3 linked regions of the Pseudophaeobacter arcticus DSM 23566 genome follow. The protein of the gene in region 1 interacts with the protein of each later gene in a pairwise test. Links are inferred from orthologs where the notes say so. Each region holds a gene or a part of one and is shown in the gene's direction. Other genes may lie near its edges.

What was found. The genes of interacting proteins can lie anywhere in the genome.
Region 2: the proteins of ybgC (region 1) and secA interact in binary tests that used the Escherichia coli proteins (3 or more experiments, as listed by UniProt). The link is inferred for Pseudophaeobacter arcticus DSM 23566 from one-to-one orthologs.
Region 3: the proteins of ybgC (region 1) and ARCT_RS0113275 interact in binary tests that used the Escherichia coli proteins (3 or more experiments, as listed by UniProt). The link is inferred for Pseudophaeobacter arcticus DSM 23566 from one-to-one orthologs.

The regions. Positions count from the first base shown.
Region 1 is NZ_KI421507.1:524,026-530,990, forward strand. The notes cover bases 1,875-4,843. They hold ybgC (tol-pal system-associated acyl-CoA thioesterase), read left to right. Parts: upstream 1,875-3,150; coding sequence 3,151-3,537; downstream 3,538-4,843. Other genes in these bases: ARCT_RS0106510 (hypothetical protein), read left to right, coding at 1,875-2,068; ARCT_RS0106515 (hypothetical protein), read right to left, coding at 2,161-2,952; tolQ (protein TolQ), read left to right, coding at 3,727-4,422; tolR (protein TolR), read left to right, coding at 4,426-4,843. Also shown: Holliday junction branch migration DNA helicase RuvB, read left to right, coding at 1-960; more of ARCT_RS0106510, read left to right, coding at 1,433-1,874; more of tolR, read left to right, coding at 4,844-4,932; ARCT_RS0106535 (hypothetical protein), read left to right, coding at 4,959-6,128; Tol-Pal system beta propeller repeat protein TolB, read left to right, coding at 6,272-6,965.
Region 2 is NZ_KI421507.1:3,791,447-3,798,959, forward strand. What follows is about bases 1,620-4,914. They hold secA (preprotein translocase subunit SecA), read left to right. Parts: upstream 1,620-2,008; coding sequence 2,009-4,714; downstream 4,715-4,914. Other genes in these bases: ARCT_RS0122850 (peptidylprolyl isomerase), read right to left, coding at 1,620-1,818. Also shown: bifunctional glutamate N-acetyltransferase/amino-acid acetyltransferase ArgJ, read right to left, coding at 1-964; more of ARCT_RS0122850, read right to left, coding at 967-1,619; ARCT_RS0122860 (hypothetical protein), read left to right, coding at 5,005-5,976; ARCT_RS0122865 (phosphate ABC transporter substrate-binding/OmpA family protein), read left to right, coding at 6,001-7,513. UniProt on the Escherichia coli protein: Required for protein export, interacts with the SecYEG preprotein conducting channel.
Region 3 is NZ_KI421507.1:1,922,662-1,929,734, reverse strand. Bases 1,620-4,474 are described here. They hold ARCT_RS0113275 (acyl carrier protein), read left to right. Parts: upstream 1,620-2,857; coding sequence 2,858-3,091; downstream 3,092-4,474. Other genes in these bases: fabF (beta-ketoacyl-ACP synthase II), read left to right, coding at 4,276-4,474; ARCT_RS0113270 (1-(5-phosphoribosyl)-5-[(5-phosphoribosylamino)methylideneamino]imidazole-4-carboxamide isomerase), read left to right, coding at 3,248-3,991; fabG (3-oxoacyl-[acyl-carrier-protein] reductase), read left to right, coding at 1,711-2,448; fabD (ACP S-malonyltransferase), read left to right, coding at 1,620-1,631. Outside these bases: ARCT_RS0113290 (cytochrome b/b6 domain-containing protein), read right to left, coding at 1-385; more of fabD, read left to right, coding at 696-1,619; more of fabF, read left to right, coding at 4,475-5,541; endolytic transglycosylase MltG, read left to right, coding at 5,542-6,696. UniProt on the Escherichia coli protein: Carrier of the growing fatty acid chain in fatty acid biosynthesis.

The DNA.
Region 1 (6,965 bases):
CTGCGTCCGCAGGGGCTGTCGGAATTTATTGGCCAGGCCGAGGCCCGCGCCAATCTGCGGATCTTTATCGAAAGTGCCCGCCGCCGCGGCGAGGCGATGGACCACACCCTGTTTCACGGGCCGCCCGGTCTGGGGAAAACCACCCTGGCGCAGATCGTGGCGCGCGAGCTGGGGGTGAATTTCCGCATGACCTCGGGGCCGGTGCTGGCCAAGGCGGGCGATCTGGCGGCGATCCTGACCAATCTGGAAGCGCGGGATGTGTTGTTCATCGATGAGATCCACCGGTTGAACCCGGTGGTGGAGGAGATCCTGTATCCGGCGCTGGAGGATTTTGAGCTGGATCTGGTGATTGGCGAGGGGCCAGCGGCGCGCACGGTGCGCATCGAGCTGCAGCCCTTTACCCTGGTGGGGGCGACAACGCGGATGGGGCTGTTGACCACGCCGCTGCGTGATCGCTTTGGTATTCCCACCCGTCTGCAGTTCTACACGGTGGATGAGCTGTTTGAGATCGTCAGTCGCAACGCCCGCAAACTGGGCACCCCGGCGGATGCGGAGGGCGCCCGTGAGATCGCGCGGCGCGCGCGGGGCACCCCAAGGATCGCCGGGCGGCTCTTGCGCCGCGTGGTGGACTTTGCGGTGGTCGAGGGCGATGGGCGCATCACCCGAGACCTGGCGGATGGGGCGCTGACGCGGCTTGGGGTTGATCGGCTGGGGCTGGATGGGGCCGACCGGCGCTATTTGCGGCTGATTGCCGAAAACTACAGCGGTGGCCCGGTGGGGATCGAGACGCTGTCGGCGGCGCTGAGTGAAAGCCGGGATTCGCTGGAAGATGTGATCGAGCCCTATCTGTTGCAACAGGGGCTGATTCAGCGCACCCCGCGTGGGCGGATGCTGGCGCAGAAGGCCTGGACCCATCTGGGGATTGCCCCGCCGCAGCGCGCGACGGATCTGTTTGGCTAAGCAGCCGCGACAGCCCTAAGCGCGACACATCAATTTGCGTGACCCTGATATTTGCGCGTCCCTGATATTTGGGTGACACGGCGCTGAGAGACAGCAAGGTCACCAGCAGGCAGCGCGATTTGGCAGGGGACTGATGCGGCGGCGCCTTTTGGGCCAGAAAACACAATGCGCCGGGGAGGCCCGGACCTGAAGAAACGGGTTTGAATTGCTGAGATGGCCTCAAGGGGCGGGTCTGCCCCCTGAGGCCGCATTCAATTGTCTTGCAGCAGGCGCCTCAAGGACAAGCCGCTGCGCGAGGCCTTGCGGCCTCCTTGACCCGCAGGTCTGGGCTGATATCAGGCCTGTGACGGGCCTGTGTCTAGACGGGGTGCCTGCGCGGCGGAGCGGGCTTGCCGTTTTGCGCTGCGGCGGGCATAGAGCGGCAGCCCGCCTGTATCTCGTATGCCTGTATCTCAGATGATGGAGCACCGCCATGTCACTGGACCTGACCCCGGAAGAAATCCAAGCCCTGTTCACGCGCAGCGATGGCTCTTATGGGTTTGCCCGTTGGGGGCGCCCCATTGCGCCTGTTGTCTTTGGGGTGCAGGAGGAGACGCTGAAGGTTGTGAAGGGCGCGATTGAGGCGGTGGCCACATTGGCGGGCCATCCGATGGCGGAAACCGACCCGGAGCTTGGGTCCAACCTGATGTTCTTTTTCTTTCGCGACTGGGCCGAGCTGCTGGATGTGCCCGACCTTGGCCGCCTGATCCCGGATCTGGCGCCATTGGTGGCACGGCTGCAAGCGGTTGATGCCAGCCAGTATCGCGCCTTTCGCTTTGATGACACCGGCGCCATTCAGGCCAGTTTTGTGTTTTTGCGCATGCAGGGCGCCATGGCTGAGCTGCCGGCTGAAACCCTGGCGCTGAGCCAGGCGGCGCAGGTCATTCTGCTCTGGGCGGATCAGGCCTTTGCCAGCACCTCGCCGCTGGCCATTCTGCCCGAGACCGGCGCGACAATTCTGCGGCCCGAAATTGCGGCGATTATTGCTGCTGGCTATGACCGGATGATGCCGCCTTCGGCCAATGACGCCTCTCATGCGCTGCGGCTGTTTGCGCGGCTTCAGGGCTAGGCGGCTGCGCTCCTGCGCAGCGCCGTGTTTGCCCGTCCTGAAGGCCTGTCCCTGATCTGGCCCGTTCCTGATCTGGCCTGTCGCCCCGGCGGCTACTTTACCGTCAGCTTGAAAGCTCCGGTTGGCACCCGCACCTCCCAGGAGACGGATTTATTGCCCGCCGTCGTGGTCTGTCCTTCAACAAAGACCTCGCCGCCGACCTTCAGAATTTTGAAGTCGGCGCCTGCGGTTGCCTTGCTGCCGATCTTTTTGGCAACCTGAGCGGAACTGCCCGCTGAGATTTTTCTGATCTTGGAGTCTTCTTCAGACCTGACGGTCAGGGTCTTGGCTGTTCCCAGCTTGTAAGTGGTTACACCGCTGGAAATATGAGAGGCCTTGCCGGTTGACACCGTCATGATGCGCAGGGTGCCGACGGGCATGATTTCGATGCCCTTGAAGCTGACCACCCCGCCCTTGACCGGTTTTGACAGGGTGATGGTGTCACGCCCCGGTGCCTTGATTTCGATAAAGGCCTTCTGGCTGAGCATGGGGGAGCCGAGAAAATCCACAAAGACAAATTGCAGATCGACTTCGCGCGCGCCAAGCTTTTTCTCATTGGCTTCGTGTTTTATCTTGTCCCGCTTGGTGACTTTCAGCTCGGCTTCGATATCTTTCAGCAGATAGCCGAGGAATTCTGCCACCTCGGCGACGGCCTTGTATTTGGCGTCTTTGCTGAGCTTGGCAGCGCCTGTCTTCAATTTTTCCAGGGCAATCAACCGCCCCTCATAGGCTGGTGGTTTGCAATCCCAATAAGATGACATCGCAGGGGCCAGGGAGGTATCGCGCAGTTTATGCGTTTTGAGCAGCTTCTTCCAAGCTGATGAATCGATGAATTTTGTACCCATTGTGAAACCTATACTTAAAAAGAAAAACGCAGGCCTGAGGGCTGTGCCGCAAAACGAATTGGCAAAAGGCTGCAGGGGGTAGTCTACGCGACCAAGGCGCCGGGTCAATGCCCTCGCCTCAGGGGAGAGCTGCGTAATCGCCTTGCTGCCGCGCCGTGGCCTGTTTTAGGTTGCCGGCAACCACAGGAGCACTGGCCCATGATTCATCGCTTTCCCGTCCGGGTATATTACGAGGATACCGATATGGGGGGTATTGTATATCACGCCAATTATCTGCGTTTTATCGAACGGGCCCGCAGCGACTGGGTGCGGGGCCTTGGCAATGATCAAAACGCCATGCGTGATGCCGGGGTGATCTGGGTGGTGCAGCGGATTGAGGCGGATTACCTGGCTCCGGCGAAATATGACGATGAGCTGCTGATTGAGACCGAGGTGATCAAACTGACACCGGCCCGGCTAAACATGGGGCAACTGGTCAAACGCGGCGAGACCGAGCTGTTTCGTGCCAGGGTTTCGGCGGTTTGTATCTCTTCCGAAACCGGGCGGCCGACGCGGCTTCCGGCAGAGATTCGCGCATTGCTGTAACATTGCCGTCTTTGTGCACTGTTTGATTGGCTTTTGCCGCCGAACTCAGCTAGCCTGCCTGAAAATAAGGCCGCGACAGACGGCTGATCGTGAGCGATGGCAACAAGCAGAACGCCCTGGGGCTCCTGAACCGGGGCACGAGGCAAATACGTAAGACCGGAGCGATCCGGCAGAGGATTGAGCAGGCAAATGGAAGCAGAAACTCTGGCGCTGACGCAGGGGATTGATTTCTCCATGTGGGGTCTTTTCGCGCGGGCCACTTTTACCGTGAAACTGGTGATGCTGTTGCTGACCGCAGCCTCGATCTGGTCCTGGGCCATTATCGTGCAAAAGCTGATCAACTACCGCCAGGCCCGCCGTCAGGCGGCGCGGTTTGATCAGGCTTTTTGGTCCGGCGAACCGCTGGATGGGCTGTTTGATCAATTGGGGCCAGAGCCTGCGGGCCATTCGGAGCGTATTTTTGCCGCTGGCATGGCGGAATGGCGGCGCAGTCATCGCAGCGATGGCGGGCTTATTCCCGGTGCTCAGGCGCGGATTGACCGCTCGATGGATGTGGCTATCGCCAAAGAGACCGAAGACCTGCAACGGGGGCTATCGGTGCTGGCCACCGTTGGTTCCACCGCGCCCTTTGTCGGGCTGTTTGGCACGGTCTGGGGCATCATGACCGCCTTTATCGAGATCGCACAGCAGCAAAGCACCAATCTGGCGGTGGTTGCGCCCGGCATTGCCGAGGCACTGTTGGCGACGGGGCTTGGCCTGCTTGCGGCGATCCCTGCGGTGGTATTTTACAACAAGTTGAGCGCCGACAGCGATCGTATTCTGGGTGGCTACGAGGCCTTTGCCGACGAATTTGCCACCATCCTCAGCCGCCAGTTGGATTCCTGAGCCATGGGTGCAGCGGTTCAACAGGGTTCTTCGGGGACGCGGCGGCGCGGGCGGCGCCGTGGCCGGGCGCGGCCGATGTCCGAAATCAACGTGACGCCCTTTGTCGATGTGATGCTGGTGCTGTTGATCATCTTTATGGTGGCGGCACCGCTGACCACGGTTGGTGTGCCGGTGGATCTGCCCAAGACAGAAGCCGGCGCGCTGCCAAGCGAGCAGGAAGAGCCGCTGACTGTGACGATGATCCTGGGCGGCGAGATCCAGATCCAGACGACACCGGTGGCCCCCACCGAGCTGGTCTCCAAGCTGCGCGCCATTGCCGCAGAACGCACATCCGAGCGCATCTATCTGCGGGCGGATGGCGGGATTTCCTACCGCGAGGTGATGCAGGTCATGGGCGCGCTGAACGCGGGCGGCTTTGCCAATGTTGGTCTGGTGACTGATGTGGCCGGACCCGAGCCGGATGGCGGGGCTGCCACCACTGACGCGCCAGCCAGCAGCGCGGATCAATAAGCGGGGGCTTGAGGCATTTTATGGGCCTGCAAACCGGAACCAAAATCTCTCTTGCGGGGCACGGCCTGCTGGTGGGCTGGGTTGCCTTTGGCGCCTGGTTGCCGTCGGAACCTCTGCCGATTCCCGTGCAAGAGGTTGCGGTGATCTCGGCCGAAGAATTTGCCCGGCTGAGCCAGCAGATCCAGGCCCCTGAAGTCACCGAGACCCCAAGCAGCCTGACGCCGCCCGACCCGGCTCCGGCACCACCGCAGGTATCGGTGCGCCCGGAAACCCGCCCCGATACCTCTGCGCCAGAAGCCACTCCGGCGCCTGTGGTGGATGCGCCAGTTGCGGCGCTGCCGGAACCAGAGCCCGAGCCAGAGGTCACCGATACCCTGCCAGAGCCGCAAACCCCGCCAGACCTGCCGACTGAGACCCCGTCGATTGTCCCAAGTCCGCCGGTGCCAGAGCGCGTCCGCCCAGCGGAGCGGGTTGCCCCGGTGCCGGTGGAGGCGCCAGAGCAGGAAGTGGCAATTGACGAATTGGTGCAGCCAGAAGTGAGCCCGGATGAGGGTGCGTTGAGCGAACAAGAAGTGCAGGAGGCCACCGCGCCCGAAGCGGCCAGCGACCGGATTGTCACCGAAGCCAATGAAAGCGACGAGGCCGAGCCCGCGCCACCTGTTACGGCGCCACCTGTCACCGCGCCGGTAACTTCGGTACGGCCCAGAACACGGCCCCAAAGACCCGTGGCGCAAACCACCCCGGCGGAGGTTGCGCAAACCACACCGGCCACGCCACCTTCGCCGCAAGAGGACCAGTCCTCGGCGATCGAGGATGCTTTGGCGGCTGCCATCGCAGGCGGTGGCGAGGTGGCGGCCAGCGAGCCCTCGGGCCCGCCGCTGACGCCGGGGGAAAAAGACGCGCTGCGGGTTTCGGTCTCTCAATGCTGGAACGTCGGCTCGCTCTCGACCGAAGCACTGAAAACCACCGTCGAAGTCTCGGTCTCGCTAGAGCCAGACGGGCGGCCGAAAACGGGCTCTATCCGCATGGTTTCCAGCACCGGTGGCTCCACCGGAGCAGCCAAGCAGGCCTATGAGGCGGCGCGCCGGGCAATCATTCGCTGTGGCGCCAAGGGGTTTAAACTGCCCAGCGACAAATATGACCATTGGCGGGACATCGTCATGACCTTTAATCCAGAAAAGATGCGCATCAAATGAGACACCAAAATTTGATCTCGCCTCGGACGGGGCTGAACTATGACGGGGGGAGGGGGGATTTTCCCCCTGCATTGACCTCCCCAAGCCCCGATACTGCCCCTGAAAACCGCACTGATATTTACTCCGGAAAGGACGCGACGCTTATGAGGCGCACCCTGACAGGCCTTTTGGCAAGCCTTCTTCTTGCGGCGGCGCCCCTGCTGACCGCTGGCAGCGTAGCACAGGCCCAGGACGGGCCGCTACGGATCGAAATCACCGATGGGGTGATCGAACCCTTGCCCTATGCGGTGCCCGATTTTCTGGCCGAAACCCCGGCAGCGGCCGAGCTGGCCAATCAGATCACCCGGGTGATTGCGGCGGATCTCAGCGGCACCGGGCTGTTTCGCGAAATTCCCGCCACCGCGCATATCTCCACCGTGAGCGATTTTAACGCGCCTGTGCGATTCGCCGATTGGAAGGCGGTAAATGCCCAGGCGCTGATCACCGGTTCGGTTTCGGCCAATGGCAAGCAGCTGACGGTGCGGTTTCGTGGCTATGATATCTTTGCCGACAACGAGCTGGGGTCCGGTTTGCAGTTCAGCGGCACCACGGATGGCTGGCGGCGCATGGCACATAAGGTGGCGGATGCCATCTATAGCCGGATCACCGGCGAGAGCGGCTATTTTGACAGCCGGGTGGTCTTTGTCTCTGAGACCGGCCCCAAGAACGACCGCCGCAAGCGGTTGGCGATCATGGATTATGACGGCGCCGGGGTGCAGTATCTGACCAATAGCGCCGCCCTGGTGCTGGCGCCGCGGTTTTCGCCCACCGGCGACAGGGTGCTTTATACCAGCTATG
Region 2 (7,513 bases), 3.3 Mb from region 1 along the record:
TGGGATCTTCGCCGGCAATTGCGGTTTTCACCAGCGGCGAGTTGGCAATGGACAGCCCGTGGATCTTTGCTTCGGCATCCGATACCGCGCCAGTGATCTGGATCTCGACAAATTTTGTCGCGCCTTCTCCGTCGCGCACCACCTGATGCGCCAGGTCCAGCATCACCGCTTCCAGCGCCTGCGAGAATTCCGCACTGTCCGTGACATCAACCCCAGAGGCGCCGGTGGCACAGAGCATCAGACTGTCCGAGGTGGAGGTGTCACTGTCCACAGTGATGCAGTTGAAACTGCGATCACAAAGACGGCTGAGCTCGGTCTGCAGGGCATCCTGGGGCAGCTGCGCATCGGTAAAGATATAGACCAGCATGGTGGCCATATCCGGCGCGATCATGCCGGAGCCTTTGGCAATACCGGCAATCGACACGGTTTCACCGCCGATGATCACCTCTGCCGAAGCGCCCTTGGCAAAGGTGTCGGTGGTCATGATCGCCTTGGCGGCGGCTTCCAGCGCGGTCTCGTCCAGGCCTGCGTTCAGGTCTTTGATCTGGGCAATGATACGATCATGCGGCAGGGGCTCGCCAATGACACCGGTTGAGGCGGTAAAGATACGCGCTTCGGGCAGGCCGGTGATATCCGCAACAGCGGCACAGATCTCTGCAACCGAGGTCTGGCCGTAGTGACCGGTAAAGGCGTTGGAATTGCCGGAGTTCACCAGAATGGCGGCGCCAGCAGAGCTGTCACCACCCAGTTTCGCCTGACAATCGCGCACCGGCGCCGAGCGGGTTTTGGAGCGGGTGAAGGTGCCGGCAACCGTGGTGCCGGGATCCATCACGGCCAGCATCACATCGTCGCGGCCCTGGTATTTCACGCCGGCGGCACCAGCGCAAAGGCGCAGGCCCTTAATCACCGGCAGTTGCGGAAAAGCGGCGGGCGCCAAAGGCGAGCGGGGAAGACTATCACCCATAGTTAGTTCCTTACCAGGCTCAGATCGCGCAGGATTGCGGGGTCGAGATCGTCAATTTCAGGGCGGTCGATGAGAGCTGCAGCGGTCAGATCGCTGACACGGGCCTCAACAGCGGCATTCTGCAGTTCTTGGCTGAGCGTCTCGCGGACCTCTTCAAAGGTGGGGGCAGCAGTTTTGCGACGCTCTTTGAGCAGGATGAGGTGCCAGCCAAACTGGGTCTCCACCGGGTCGGAGATCTCCCCGGCCCGCAGGCCCAGCACGGCCTCTTCGAATTCGGGAACCATGCGTCCCTTGGTGAACCAACCCAGATCGCCGCCATTGGGGCCGGAAGGCCCGGTCGAGCGCTCTTTGGCCATGATTGAAAAGTCGGCACCGGTATCAAGCTCGGATTTGATCTCCAGCGCGTCCTCCTGGGTTTCGACCAGAATATGCGCGGCGTTGAACTCGTCCCCGCCGTCGCCATCCGAGTATTTATCCTCATAGGCTTGACGCAGAGCCTCTTCATTGCTGGCGCTTTTCATCACCGTCTCAATGACATTGGCAGCCAGCAGGGCGCGCTCTTCGTTGTCTACCGCAAGTTTCACATAATGCGGCACGCCGCCGTGCAGCTCTTGCTTTAGCGCGGTCTGCTGTACCAGCTGGTCGAGGATGGCATTATACAGCACATCATCCGGCAATTGCTTGTACTGTTCTGGCAGGCTGTCGCGGGCCATGATCATGTGACCCAGGGTGATCTCTTCGCCGTTGACGGTTGCAATCACGGTATTGGCATGTGGCGCGGCCAATGCAGGCAGGGGCAGGGCCATAAACAGGGCCACAGCTGTACCTTGCAGAAAAGTGAGACCTTTACGCATTGAATTCTTCCTAATTCCCGAGCCGCAAAGGGGCGCGGCGTTGACACTTATTTTCCTGCCCCTTACATCCCAAGGAGGCCCGAGGCAGGACCGTCGTTTCTTTTATTGTTTATGGGTTGCGACCACGACGGGCAAGCCTGCCCGACATCTGCCTGACACAAGGGCCACCAAGAGGATCGTTGGAGAACACATGCTGGGTATCGGAACACTCGCCAAAAAGGTTTTCGGGACGCCGAATGACCGCAAAATCAAGGCGACAGGGCCACTGGTTGCACAGATCAATGGACTGGAAGAAACGTTCGAGAAACTCAGCGACGAGGGTCTCCGGGAAAAAACCGCCGAGCTGCGCAAGCGGGCACTGGATGGTGAAAAGCTCGATGCGCTGCTGCCCGAAGCCTTTGCCAACGTGCGCGAAGCAGCGCGCCGCGCTTTGGGGCTGCGGGCCTTTGACACCCAGCTGATGGGCGGGATCTTCCTGCATCAGGGAAATATCTCCGAGATGAAGACGGGCGAGGGGAAAACCCTCGTGGCGACCTTCCCGGCCTATCTGAATGCGCTGACCGGGCGTGGTGTGCATGTGGTGACGGTGAACGAATACCTGGCCAAACGCGACGCCGAATGGATGAGCAAGGTTTTTGACGCGCTTGGCATGACAACCGGCGTCATCTGGTCGAACCAGCCCGATGAAGAAAAGATGGCGGCCTATGACAGTGATGTCACCTATGCCACCAACAACGAGTTGGGCTTTGACTACCTGCGCGACAACATGAAGCCCAGCCTGGATCAGGTTTTCCAAAAGCAACACAACTTTGCCATCGTTGATGAGGTCGACTCGATCCTGATCGACGAAGCGCGCACACCGCTGATCATTTCTGGTCCGGCTGAGGATCGCTCGGAACTCTATATCACCATCGACAAGATGATTCCCTTCCTGTCGGATGAGCACTTTGAGGTGGACGAAAAAACCCGCGGTGTGACCTTTACCGAGGAAGGCAATGAGTTTCTTGAGCAGAAGCTGATCGAGCACGGTCTTCTGGACGAGGGTGCTTCGCTTTATGATCCCGAAAGCACCACCGTTGTGCACCACGTGAACCAGGCCCTGCGGGCGCATAAGCTGTTCCAGCGTGACAAGGACTATATCGTGCGCGATGGCGAAGTGGTTCTGATTGATGAATTCACTGGCCGGATGATGGCCGGGCGCCGCCTCTCTGAGGGTCTGCATCAGGCCATCGAGGCCAAGGAAGAGGTCAATATCCAGCCGGAAAACACCACGCTGGCTTCTGTCACCTTCCAGAACTATTTCCGTCTCTATGACAAGCTGTCCGGCATGACCGGCACAGCCCTGACCGAAGCCGAGGAATTTGCCGAAATTTACGGTCTGGGCGTGGTTGAAGTGCCGACAAACAAACCCATCGCCCGGGTGGATGAGGATGACCGGGTCTACCGCACGGCGGCTGAAAAATTCCAGGCCATGGTGGAAGAAGCCATGACTGCGCATGCCAAAGGCCAGCCGGTTCTGCTGGGGACCACCTCAATCGAAAAGTCCGAACTGCTGAGCATGATGCTGCAGAAGGAAGGGGTAAAGCATAACGTGCTGAACGCGCGTCACCACGAACAGGAGGCCCAGATCGTTGCAGATGCGGGTCGGCTTGGCGCGGTGACTATCGCCACCAATATGGCGGGCCGTGGCACTGACATCCAGCTGGGTGGCAATGTCGACATGATCGTGATGGCGGCGCTTGAGGCCAACCCGGATGCGGATCCTGTGGCTTTGCGCGCCGAAGAAGAGGCCAAGCACGCCGAAGAAAAGAAAAAGGTTATCGAGGCAGGTGGCCTTTGTGTGATGGCTTCTGAGCGTCACGAAAGCCGCCGGATCGACAACCAGCTGCGGGGCCGCTCTGGTCGCCAGGGGGATCCGGGGCGCACCTGTTTCTATCTCAGCCTCGAAGACGATCTGATGCGTATCTTTGGCTCTGAGCGACTGGACAAGGTTCTGTCGAGCCTTGGCATGAAGGAAGGCGAAGCGATTATTCACCCCTGGGTGAACAAGTCGCTGGAACGCGCCCAAGCCAAGGTCGAAGGTCGCAACTTTGACATGCGTAAGAACGTGCTCAAATTTGACGACGTGATGAATGACCAGCGTAAGGTGATCTTTGGTCAGCGTCGTGAAATCATGGCCGCCGAAGACCTGTCCGAAATCATTGGTGACATGCGTCACGAGGTGATCGACGAGCTGATCGACACCTATATGCCGCCCAAAACCTATGCCGAGCAATGGGACATCGAAGGTCTGCACGCCGCCGTGCTGGAAAAGTTGAGCATAGACGCGCCGGTTGCCGAATGGGCCGCCGAAGAGGGTGTCGACGACGAACATATGTCGGAACGCCTGGCCGAGGTCGCCAATCAGATGATGGCAGAAAAGACCGAGGCCTTTGGCCCCGAAAGCATGCGCAACATTGAAAAGCAGGTGCTGTTGCAGACCATCGACGCCAAATGGCGCGAACATCTGCTGACGCTGGAACATCTGCGCTCGGTTGTGGGGTTCCGCAGCTATGCGCAGCGCGATCCGCTGAACGAGTATAAAAACGAAAGCTTCCAGCTGTTTGAAACCATGCTCGATTCGCTGCGCGAAGATGTAACCAAGCAGCTGAGCCGGGTGCGTCCTATGACCGACGAAGAGCAACAGCAGATGTTGGCTGAAATGGCCGCCCGTCAGGCCGCCATGCAGCAGATGGCGCTGGGTGGGGCTCCGGCGGCGCCTGACGCCAATTCAGAGGATGCGGCTCCCGGATTTGTCGAGGCTGATCCCTCGACCTGGGGCAACCCTTCACGCAATGACAAATGTCCCTGCGGATCGGGCAAAAAGTTCAAACATTGCCACGGACGTCTGGCCTGATCCTCGTTGACCTGATCCTTTCCATCCAGTTCGGGTGGTGCGGAAAGCCCGGTTTGGCTCCAGCATAAACTAATCATAAATAGCCCCGGCCTTTGGTCGGGGTTAATTCTTTTTGGCTACCCATTTGCAGGAGATCACCAAAAGCGGCAGGGCAGAGCACCGCGCCGTATTTGGTCAATTTGCGGATGAATGCCTGATTCTTATCAATGGGTGGCCATAGATCGGCCTCCTTTTGCGGGCCTATTTGACAGGCCCGTATTCGGTTTTGAATTAGGTATTGGAGGGTAGAAATGCTGAACAAACGCATAGTTCTGATGAGCGCGGCCACCGCCGCCTGCGCATTGGGAATCGGTTTCTTTATGCAGCCCACCACCTTTGGGTCTGCGGGCCTGGCTGGTGGCTCTGATCAGGCGGGGCTGCAGTTGCCGCAAGACCCAGAGCTGGCCAGGCCGATCGCTATCGAAAAGATCACCCTGACATCTGCAAACCCGGGCCTTTCCGAGGATGATGACATCCCCCCTACGCAGCGCCAGCCTGCGCAGCGCCAGTCACCGGTTGCAGCCTGTGGCGTGACAGCCAGCGCCACCGCGCTTCCTGGCGCCCTGGTGGCGTTGCAGATCTCTGCGCCTTGTCGGGGGAATGAGCGGATTACCCTGCACCATCAGGGCATGATGGTCACGGAAACACTTGGCCCGGACGGGCAGCTTGATCTGGTGATCCCGGCACTGTCCAGCACAGCCACCTTTATCATCGCGCCCGCCACCCTCACGCCCACTGACGCGGCGGCGACAGCGGCGGTTGGCGCGGTTGTGCAGGTTGCGGTGCCGGATATGGCAGAGGTCGACCGGGTGGTACTGCAGTGGAGCGGCAACAGCGGCTTTGAAATCCATGCCCGTGAGTTTGGGGCGCAATACGGTGAAAACGGCCATGTCTGGCATGGGGCTGACCCCAGTCAGAAGGCTGCGGGTAAGCTGATGCAGCTGGGGGATGCTACGCAACTGGTCCCACGCCTGGCAGAGATCTATAGCTTTCAACGCAACCAGGGGGAGGCCCCCCCCGCAGCCGGAGACATCGAAATCAGCGTCGAGGCAGAGATCACCGAGATCAATTGTGGCCGTGAAATTGCGGCACAAAGCCTGCGGGTTGTCGCGGGACGGGTACAAACGCGGGATCTGGTTCTCAACATGCCAGATTGCACCGCCTCTGGTGACTTTCTGGTGTTGAATAATCTGGTAGAAAACCTGAAAATCGCGGCAAGATGATCTGCGGCTAATTCAGGACTTCAAATGGTCAATTTTCGTGCGGCGGTTTGCGCCGCACTTCTCCTTTTTGTCACTGCGCACAGTGGACAGGCGCAGGATGTCACCCTGTCGTCCCCTGATGGCGTGGTGGAAATCACCGGCAACCTTTTGGGATTTGACGGAGAATTCTATCGGGTCGAGACCAAGTTTGGAGAGTTGACGCTCGATGGATCGGGGGTCAGTTGCGAAGGGCCGGGCTGTCCCAGCCTGTCGGATTTTGTGGCCGAAGTGACCCTGTCCGGTTCGGCGCAGATGGCAGAGGTTCTTTTGCCGGCGCTGATCGAAGGTTTTGCCCTGCGCAATGGCTATAAAACCCAACGTATGTCCCAGCCCGAGGGCAACTTTGACTACCTTCTGTTGCAGCGCGAAGGGCGCCCCGTGGCGCGGTTTTCCTTTCTGGTCAGTACCACCGATGTGGGCTTTGCCGATTTGATCGCGCAGGAGGCCGATATCGTCATGGCCCTGCGTGAAATTCGCCCCACGGAACAAACACTGGCCCGCGCCGCCGGGCTGGGGGATATGACACAGGCCACACGCAGCCGGATTGTGGCGCTGGACGCCATGGTGCCGGTGGTCTCGCCCGAGAACCCGGTTACCCGGATCTCTATCCCCGATCTGGCGGGCGTTTTTTCTGGTGCAATCACCAACTGGAAGACGCTTGGGGGGCCGGATGCCCCAATTTCCGTGCATATGCCTCTGGCGAATTCTGGATTGACCCAGGGCTTTGCGGATCGGGTTTTGACCGCCTCAGGGGTGCAGCTGACACAGGATCTGCGGCATCATGAGCGCGGGGCGACCCTGGTTCGGAGGGTTGCGACGGATCCCTTTGCAATTGGCATCACCAGTTTTTCCAACACGGGAAGCACCCGGATGCTGACCCTGACAGGCGCCTGTGGGTTTGCGCTGCGGGCCAACCGACGTGGAATTAAAACCGAAGACTACCCGCTGACGGCACCGATGTTTTTGTATTTGCCGCAGCGCCGTCTGGCCAAGGTGGCGCGGGACTTTCTCGCCTATGTGCGGGGTCCGGGGGCGCAGATCGTGATCCGGCGCGCAGGCTTTGTCGATCAGGCGCAGGAACATATTTCGATGAATGCCCAGGGTGACCGGCTGAGCAATGCGATTTTAGCGGCTGGCCCTGAGGTGGAACTGACAGAGTTGCAACGGCTGGTGAGTCGGCTGGCCGGGTTTCGGCGCCTGACCACCTCTTTTCGCTTTGAAGCGGGCTCTTCCCGCCCGGATGCGCAGTCCCGCAGCAACGTGGCGCAATTGGCCCGGGCGCTGGAAACCGGGCTTTATGACGGCAAGGTGCTTAATTTTGTGGGGTTTTCTGACGGCGACGGGGCGGCTGCCGGTAACCGGAGTATTGCTTTGAAACGGGCAGAGAGCGTGCGTGATGCGGTTCTGGCCACGGCCGAGGCAGGCAGTGTCGCGCGGGTTTCGGTGCAGGTAGATGCCTTTGGCGAAGCGCTGCCAATGGCCTGCGACGACAGTGATT
Region 3 (7,073 bases), 1.4 Mb from region 1 along the record:
CGGTGCTGGCGGCATGGTGGATCCAGCCCGTCAATGGCGTCGCCACCATGGCCCCGTAAAGCAGCCAGTGAACCACTTCTGCTGCCAGGGCTTCGGGTTTGTTTTCCGGATGCAACAGCCCCGGCTTGGGCTGGGAGAGGGCCCACAGAATGCGGCCCAACCCGGTAAAGAAGGCGGCAACGCCGATGGTTTTGTGGATCGAGAACAGCAGCACGGCGCGGGACAGGGTCGCGTCGGATCCATCAAACCCCGGGCTTTGAATCTCATGGGCCAGATCGTTGGCGATCAGGCCAAGCAGAAAGGCGGAGATCAGCAGGAGGGCAGAGAGCCAATGAAAGCCTTTGGTGACGCTGCCGTAGCTGGAGGTGGTGTTTTGGGCTGGCACGGGGGTGGTTCCTTGTGAGGTGCGATGCTGGCCACTCTAATCGAGACGCAGAGGCATGCAATGGGGGGCTCTGTCCGTGCGCGAACAGAGTTTGTGCGAAGGGTCATGTGGCGCAGAGCGCCGATCTGGCAGCCGCCATCGTGCCCCTATCCGCAAGGCAGGACAAAGGGGCAGGACAGAGGGGTAGCACAGGCGGGCTGGATTGGCGGACTGGACAGGTGGGCAGAAGGGCACCCTTGGTCAGTTCTCTTGTACGTTGGGTCAGCTGCGTCTAAACCGGGGAAAACGACAGCGAAGGAAGTGACCCTTAATGACGATCGCATTTGTATTTCCGGGGCAGGGCGCCCAGGCCATTGGAATGGGCCAGGCATTGGCAGAAACTTATCCGGCCGCGAAGGCTGTTTTTGATGAGGTCGACGCGGCTTTGGGGGAACACCTCAGCAAATTGATCTGGGAGGGCGATATCGAAACCCTGACCCTGACCCAGAACGCCCAACCCGCCCTGATGGCGACCTCCTTGGCGGCGATGCGTGCGCTGGAGGCCGAGGGCGTTGCGATTGACCAGGCTGGTTTTGTTGCCGGCCATTCGCTGGGGGAATATTCGGCGCTGGCTGCTGCCGGGGCAATTTCCATCGCAGATACCGCGCGCCTGCTGCGCACCCGGGGCGAAGCGATGCAAAGCGCCGTGCCGGTTGGTGTGGGCGCCATGGCTGCGCTGTTGGGGCTAGATTTCGCCACTGTAAAAGAGGTCGCAGCCGAAGCGGCGGCTGAGGGCGAAGTGGTCCAGGCTGCCAATGACAACGACCCCACCCAGGTGGTTGTCTCCGGTCACAAGGCCGCCGTTGAACGGGCCGCAGAAATCGCCAAGGCCCGTGGGGCCAAACGGGCGGTGATGCTGCCGGTCTCGGCACCTTTCCACTGTGCGCTGATGCAGCCCGCCGCAGATGTCATGGCCGAGGCCCTGGCCGCGGTTGAGATCAAAGCCCCCGCCGTGCCGCTGATTGCCAATGTGCGCGCCGACGTGGTGAGCGACCCGGCTGAAATCCGCCAGCTTTTGGTTGAACAGGTTACCGGTTCGGTGCGCTGGCGTGAAAGCGTCCAGGTCATGGCGGCGCAGGGCGTCACGGAGTTCTGGGAAATTGGATCCGGCAAGGCTCTGTCGGGCATGATCCGCAAGATCGACCGCAGCCTGACCTGCCGTCAGTTTGGCACCCCCGAGGCGGTTGCAGCCGTCAAAGAGGCCTGAATTCTACGCGCGCAAAAGCGGTGCGACCGGGAGCAAGCGCGGCTCTGATGGTCATGCACCTGCAAACAGAGGAAGAGATATGTTTGATTTGACTGGTAAAACCGCCCTGATCACCGGGGCTTCGGGTGGGATCGGCGGCGATATCGCCCGTGCCCTGCACGCAGCGGGTGCGACCGTTGCGCTTTCTGGCACCCGCGAGGCCCCGCTGCAGGAACTGGCAGCTGAGCTTGGCGAGCGTGCCCATGTGCTGATCTGCAACCTGAGCGATGCAGAGGCGGTGGAAGCCCTGCCCAAACAGGCTGTCGCTGCCATGGGCAGTGTTGATATTCTGGTGAACAATGCCGGGATCACCAAAGACAATCTTTTTATGCGCATGAAAGATGAAGAGTGGCAAAGCGTGTTGGATGTGAACCTTACCTCGACCATGCGGCTGTGCCGTGGGGTGCTGCGCGGCATGATGAAAGCCCGCTGGGGTCGGATCATCAACATCTCGTCCATCGTTGGCGCCACTGGCAACCCTGGTCAGGGCAACTATGCCGCCTCCAAGGCGGGGATGATCGGGATGTCCAAATCCGTCGCCTATGAGGTCGCCAATCGCGGCATCACGGTCAACGCGGTTGCGCCTGGGTTTATTGCCACCGCCATGACCGACAAACTGAATGATGCGCAGAAAGATGCCATCCTGTCGCAGATTCCCGCCGCCCGGATGGGGGATTCGAAAGAAATCGCCGCTGCGGTGCTGTATCTGGCCAGCCCCGAGGCCGCCTATGTCACCGGAACCACCCTGCATGTGAACGGCGGTATGGCGATGCTGTAGGCTCATTTGGTTTTGTTTATTCTTCGGCCTGCCGCAAAAAACGTTGCAGAATCGAGATATTCAAAGCACAAAATAGCCCAGAACTTTGTGAATATCATATTGATATCAACAAGGTTTTAGAAATCTTCGGTGCTGCCCCTTGTCCTTGGGGCTGGGCGGCGCCATCTGCTCGACTGGGGCAGTCATGGCAGGGCATAGACAAGAACCGCAGATGCAGCGAAAGCATTTGCCTCTGCGCTGGTCTGTGCTATAGGCGGCCCATATTCGTCCTGACGTTTTCCTCGCAAGGGAAAGCGATCGGGTAGCTCTCGTTTTTGAGAGCAGAACCGCCCGCATCGGGCAAAACAATGCCACCCCAAGCGGGTACGGGCAAAACCGGGCAATCTGCCCTGAAGAACGAGGAAATGACATGAGCGACGTCGCAGACCGCGTAAAAAAGATCGTTGTAGAGCACCTGGGTGTTGAAGAAGAAAAAGTGACCGAAAACGCGTCCTTCATCGACGATTTGGGTGCAGACAGCCTCGACACTGTTGAGCTGGTCATGGCCTTTGAAGAAGAATTCGGCATCGAGATCCCTGATGATGCGGCCGAAACCATCCAGACATTTGGCGACGCAGTGAAGTTCATCACCGAAGCTTCCTAAGTCGTAATTACATCATTGTGATTGCCTTGACGGCGCTTTCCATCGTGGAAGCGCCGTTTTGCGTCTCACGCCTTTTGTTCTTCTGGACGATGGTTCTCCTGCGTCGCCCGTTTTTGTGGTAGCGTGTAAAGATGACCAACTAGGAGGGCTTCGGAGATGATGATTTTTCCGACAATCGAATTGCTAGACGGGCGCTGCGTCACTCTGGAAAAGGGTCGGCTGGAGGAGCCGATGGTCTGGCATGTGGATCCTGTTGAAAAGGCAAAGGAATTTGCCGCAGCAGGTGCCCAGTGGATGCACCTGACTGATTTCAACGCCATTCAGGGCGATGACAGCAACAAAGAACTGGTGGCTGAGATCATTCGCAGCGCTGGTATTCCGGTACAATTGGGCGGCGGTATGCGCAGCCGGGACAGTATCGAGAGCTGGATCGAACAGGGCGCAGGACGTATCGTTGTTGGCACCCTGGCCGCGCTTGATCCCACTTTGGTTTGCGAGATGGCGAAACAGTATCCCGATCAGATCGTTCTGGCGGTGGATGTCTGGCAGGGGCAGGTTATGACTGAAGGGTGGCGCCAAGCTGGTGCATTTGAACCTGAAAGCTATATCGCCGCCTTTGGGGCTGCCCCCTTTGCAGGCATTATTGTCACCGATATCGACAGTGATATGTCCGACCTGGACGGGCAATTGGGGCTGATTTCCGGGCTGGCCGCCAAGGCTCAGTCACCGGTGATCGCCAGTGGCGTCGTGCGCTGTGTCGATGATCTGTCGCGGTTGAAGTACCTGTCCAATATTGCCGGGGCTTTGGTTGGGCGGGCGCTGTTTCGCAAGACGCTCACCCTGGAGGAGGCCCTGGAGGCGGCCCAGCCGCACCCTGAAGAAGTTGCTGAATTCATTTAATGAATCACCTGCGACTGCAGGGCTTGCACCAGGTAATAGGCGGGGCGGTCAAACATGGCCGTTCCGCTTTTTGCTTTCGCCAGAGGGCTGGCCGGATCCTTTGGCCTGGCTCTCTGGCTGGGCGCTTGGCAGAGCCGGTTTGCCGCAGTGCCGATGCGCTGATTGGCTTGGCTTGGGCTCTGTTATTTGCCATTCTGCGCCGATACGTTCTATTGGCGCACTTGCACCCCTAGGGCAATCCAAGCTATCTGGTTGCGAATTGCCGAGGCAGAGGAGAGCAAGGAATGCGTCGAGTCGTTGTAACCGGACTGGGATTGGTGACACCTTTGGCAACCGGGGTCGAAGAGACCTGGTCGCGCCTGCTGGACGGTCAATCTGGCGCCGGACCGATCACCCTGTTTGACGCAGAGGCCAGTGGTGTTGCAACCACCTATGCTTGCGAAGTCACGCGTGGTGACGGCACAGACGGCTCTTTCAATCCGGATGACTGGGTGATCAAGAAAGATCAGAAAAAGATCGATGACTTTATCCTTTATGGTATCGCCGCCGCTGAAATGGCTGTGCGGGATGCTGACTGGACCCCGGAAGATACCGAAAGCCAGGAGCGCACAGGCGTCATGATCGGCTCTGGCATCGGCGGGTTGAGTTCCATCGCCAACACCGCAGTGATGATCAAGGAAAAGGGCCCGCGCCGGGTCTCTCCCTTCTTTATTCCCGGTGCGCTGATCAACCTGATCTCTGGTCAGGTCTCAATCCGCTTTGGGTTCAAAGGCCCCAACCACTCGGTGGTGACGGCTTGCTCAACAGGGGCCCACGCCATTGGCGATGCGGCCCGGTTGATCAAATCCGGCGATGCCGATGTGATGATTGCTGGTGGCGCCGAAGCGGCGATCTGCGAAATTGGCATTGCCGGCTTTAATGCCTGCAAGGCCTTGTCGACCAAATGGGCAGATGATCCCAAATCGGCGTCCCGCCCCTATGACGCTGATCGTGACGGGTTTGTCATGGGCGAAGGTGCCGGAGTTGTGGTGCTGGAAGACTACGACCATGCCGTGGCCCGTGGCGCCAAAATCTATGCCGAAGTTCTGGGCTATGGCCTGTCGGGCGATGCCTATCATATCACCGCCCCCTCCGAGACCGGCGAAGGCGGCGAGCGGTCGATGCGCGCAGCGCTGAAAAATGCAGGGCTTGAGCCCAAAGATGTAGACTACATCAACGCCCATGGCACCTCGACCATGGCCGACACAATTGAACTGGGCGCGGTTGAGCGGATGCTGGGGGATCATGCGGCTGCGGTCACCATGTCGTCGACCAAATCAGCAACCGGCCATCTTTTGGGCGCTGCTGGCGCGATTGAGGCGATCTTCTCGATCCTGGCGATTCGCGATCAGGTTGCTCCGCCAACGATCAACCTGGACAATCAGGCGGTTGAAACACCTATTGATCTGGCCCCAAATGCCAAGCGTGAGCGCAAGATTGACGTGGCCCTGTCCAATTCCTTTGGCTTTGGCGGGACCAATGCCTCGGTTGTCTTTGGGAAGCCTAAATAAATGTGGCGCAGCCTGGCTTCGAATATGCTGACGGTTCTGGTGGTGGTGCTGTTCCTTTTGGGCGGCGTCATCCTTTGGGGCAAGTCACAGTATACCGCTGAGGGGCCGTTGGAGACAGCGATCTGTCTGCAGGTGCGCCCTGGGTCAAACATGACCCGGGTGAGCGCAGAGCTTGAAAAGCAGGGGGCGGTTAGCTCCGGCATGTTGTTCCGGCTCAGCGCCAAATACACTGAAAAGTCGCGCCAGCTCAAAGCGGGGAGCTTTCTTGTCCGTCCTGGCAGCACGATGCAGAGCATTCTGGATCAGATCACCCAGGGCGGCGCCAGCACCTGCGGCACCGAGGTGGTTTACCGCGTTGGGGTGACACGGGTGCGGGCCGAGGTGCGTGAGCTGGACCCGGCCTCTGGTAAATTTGTCGAACGGGCTGATTTTGAGCTCGGCGTTGACGATGTGCCTGCGATCTTCACCCAGTTGAAATCTGCCTCGGATACCCGTTTCCGGGTTGCATTGGCCGAGGGTGTGACCAGTTGGCAGGTAGTGAATGCCCTGCAAAACATCGACATTCTCAGCGGTGATCCCGGAGAACGCCCGGCAGAAGGCATGTTGGCGCCTGACAGCTATGAAATTGTCAAAGGGCAGCCCCGTGACGAGATCCTGGCGCAGATGCAGGAGCGCCAGGAGTTGCTGATTGCGGCAGCCTGGGAAAACCGCAGCGAGGACGCGGCGGTGCAATCGCCCGAAGAAATGCTGATCCTTGCCTCGATCATCGAAAAAGAAACCGGCGTCGCAGAAGAGCGTGGCCAGGTGGCCAGTGTCTTTACCAATCGTCTGAACCGGGGCATGCGCCTGCAAACGGATCCCACCGTGATCTATGGCGTCACCAAAGGCGAAGGCGTGCTGGGTCGGGGCCTGCGTCAAAGCGAATTGCGCAAGGTTACACCGTGGAACACCTACGTGATCGAAGGGTTGCCCCCAACGCCTATCGCCAACCCTGGCCGGGCGAGTCTCTTGGCGGCGGTGAACCCGGAGCCGACCGATTTTCTGTTCTTTGTAGCGGATGGCAGCGGCGGTCATGCCTTTGCGGAGACGCTGCAACAGCACAATAGCAACGTTGCAAAATGGCGCGAGATCGAAGCGCAGCGGAACAATAACTGATTAAACTGCTCTTTTAAGGTCACGATGATCTTTGCCCCCGTCCTCATCATCTGATGGGGGCGGGTTTTCTTTGGCCTGCGCCAGAGCACAGGTCAGAGCACAGGCAGTGGACTAGGCTGGTGGCGCAAGCCGGTGGTTTGGGCCGGTGGCTCCGGCAGGACCACTCCCGGTCTGTTAAGATTTCCTTTTACTCTCGGACGCTTGGCAACCCTGTCTCATTTGACTTTCACCCAGGATCTCGCCTAATTTGCCCCGCAGCTGGAAAAAGAACGAAGATCACTTTCTTGCCCGCCGCGCCAGGTTCTGGGGCGCCAGCGTTTGATCCTCTCAGTCTTTTGTCGTGTCGGGGGCCCTTTGGATGAAAGGCCCACGCCCAG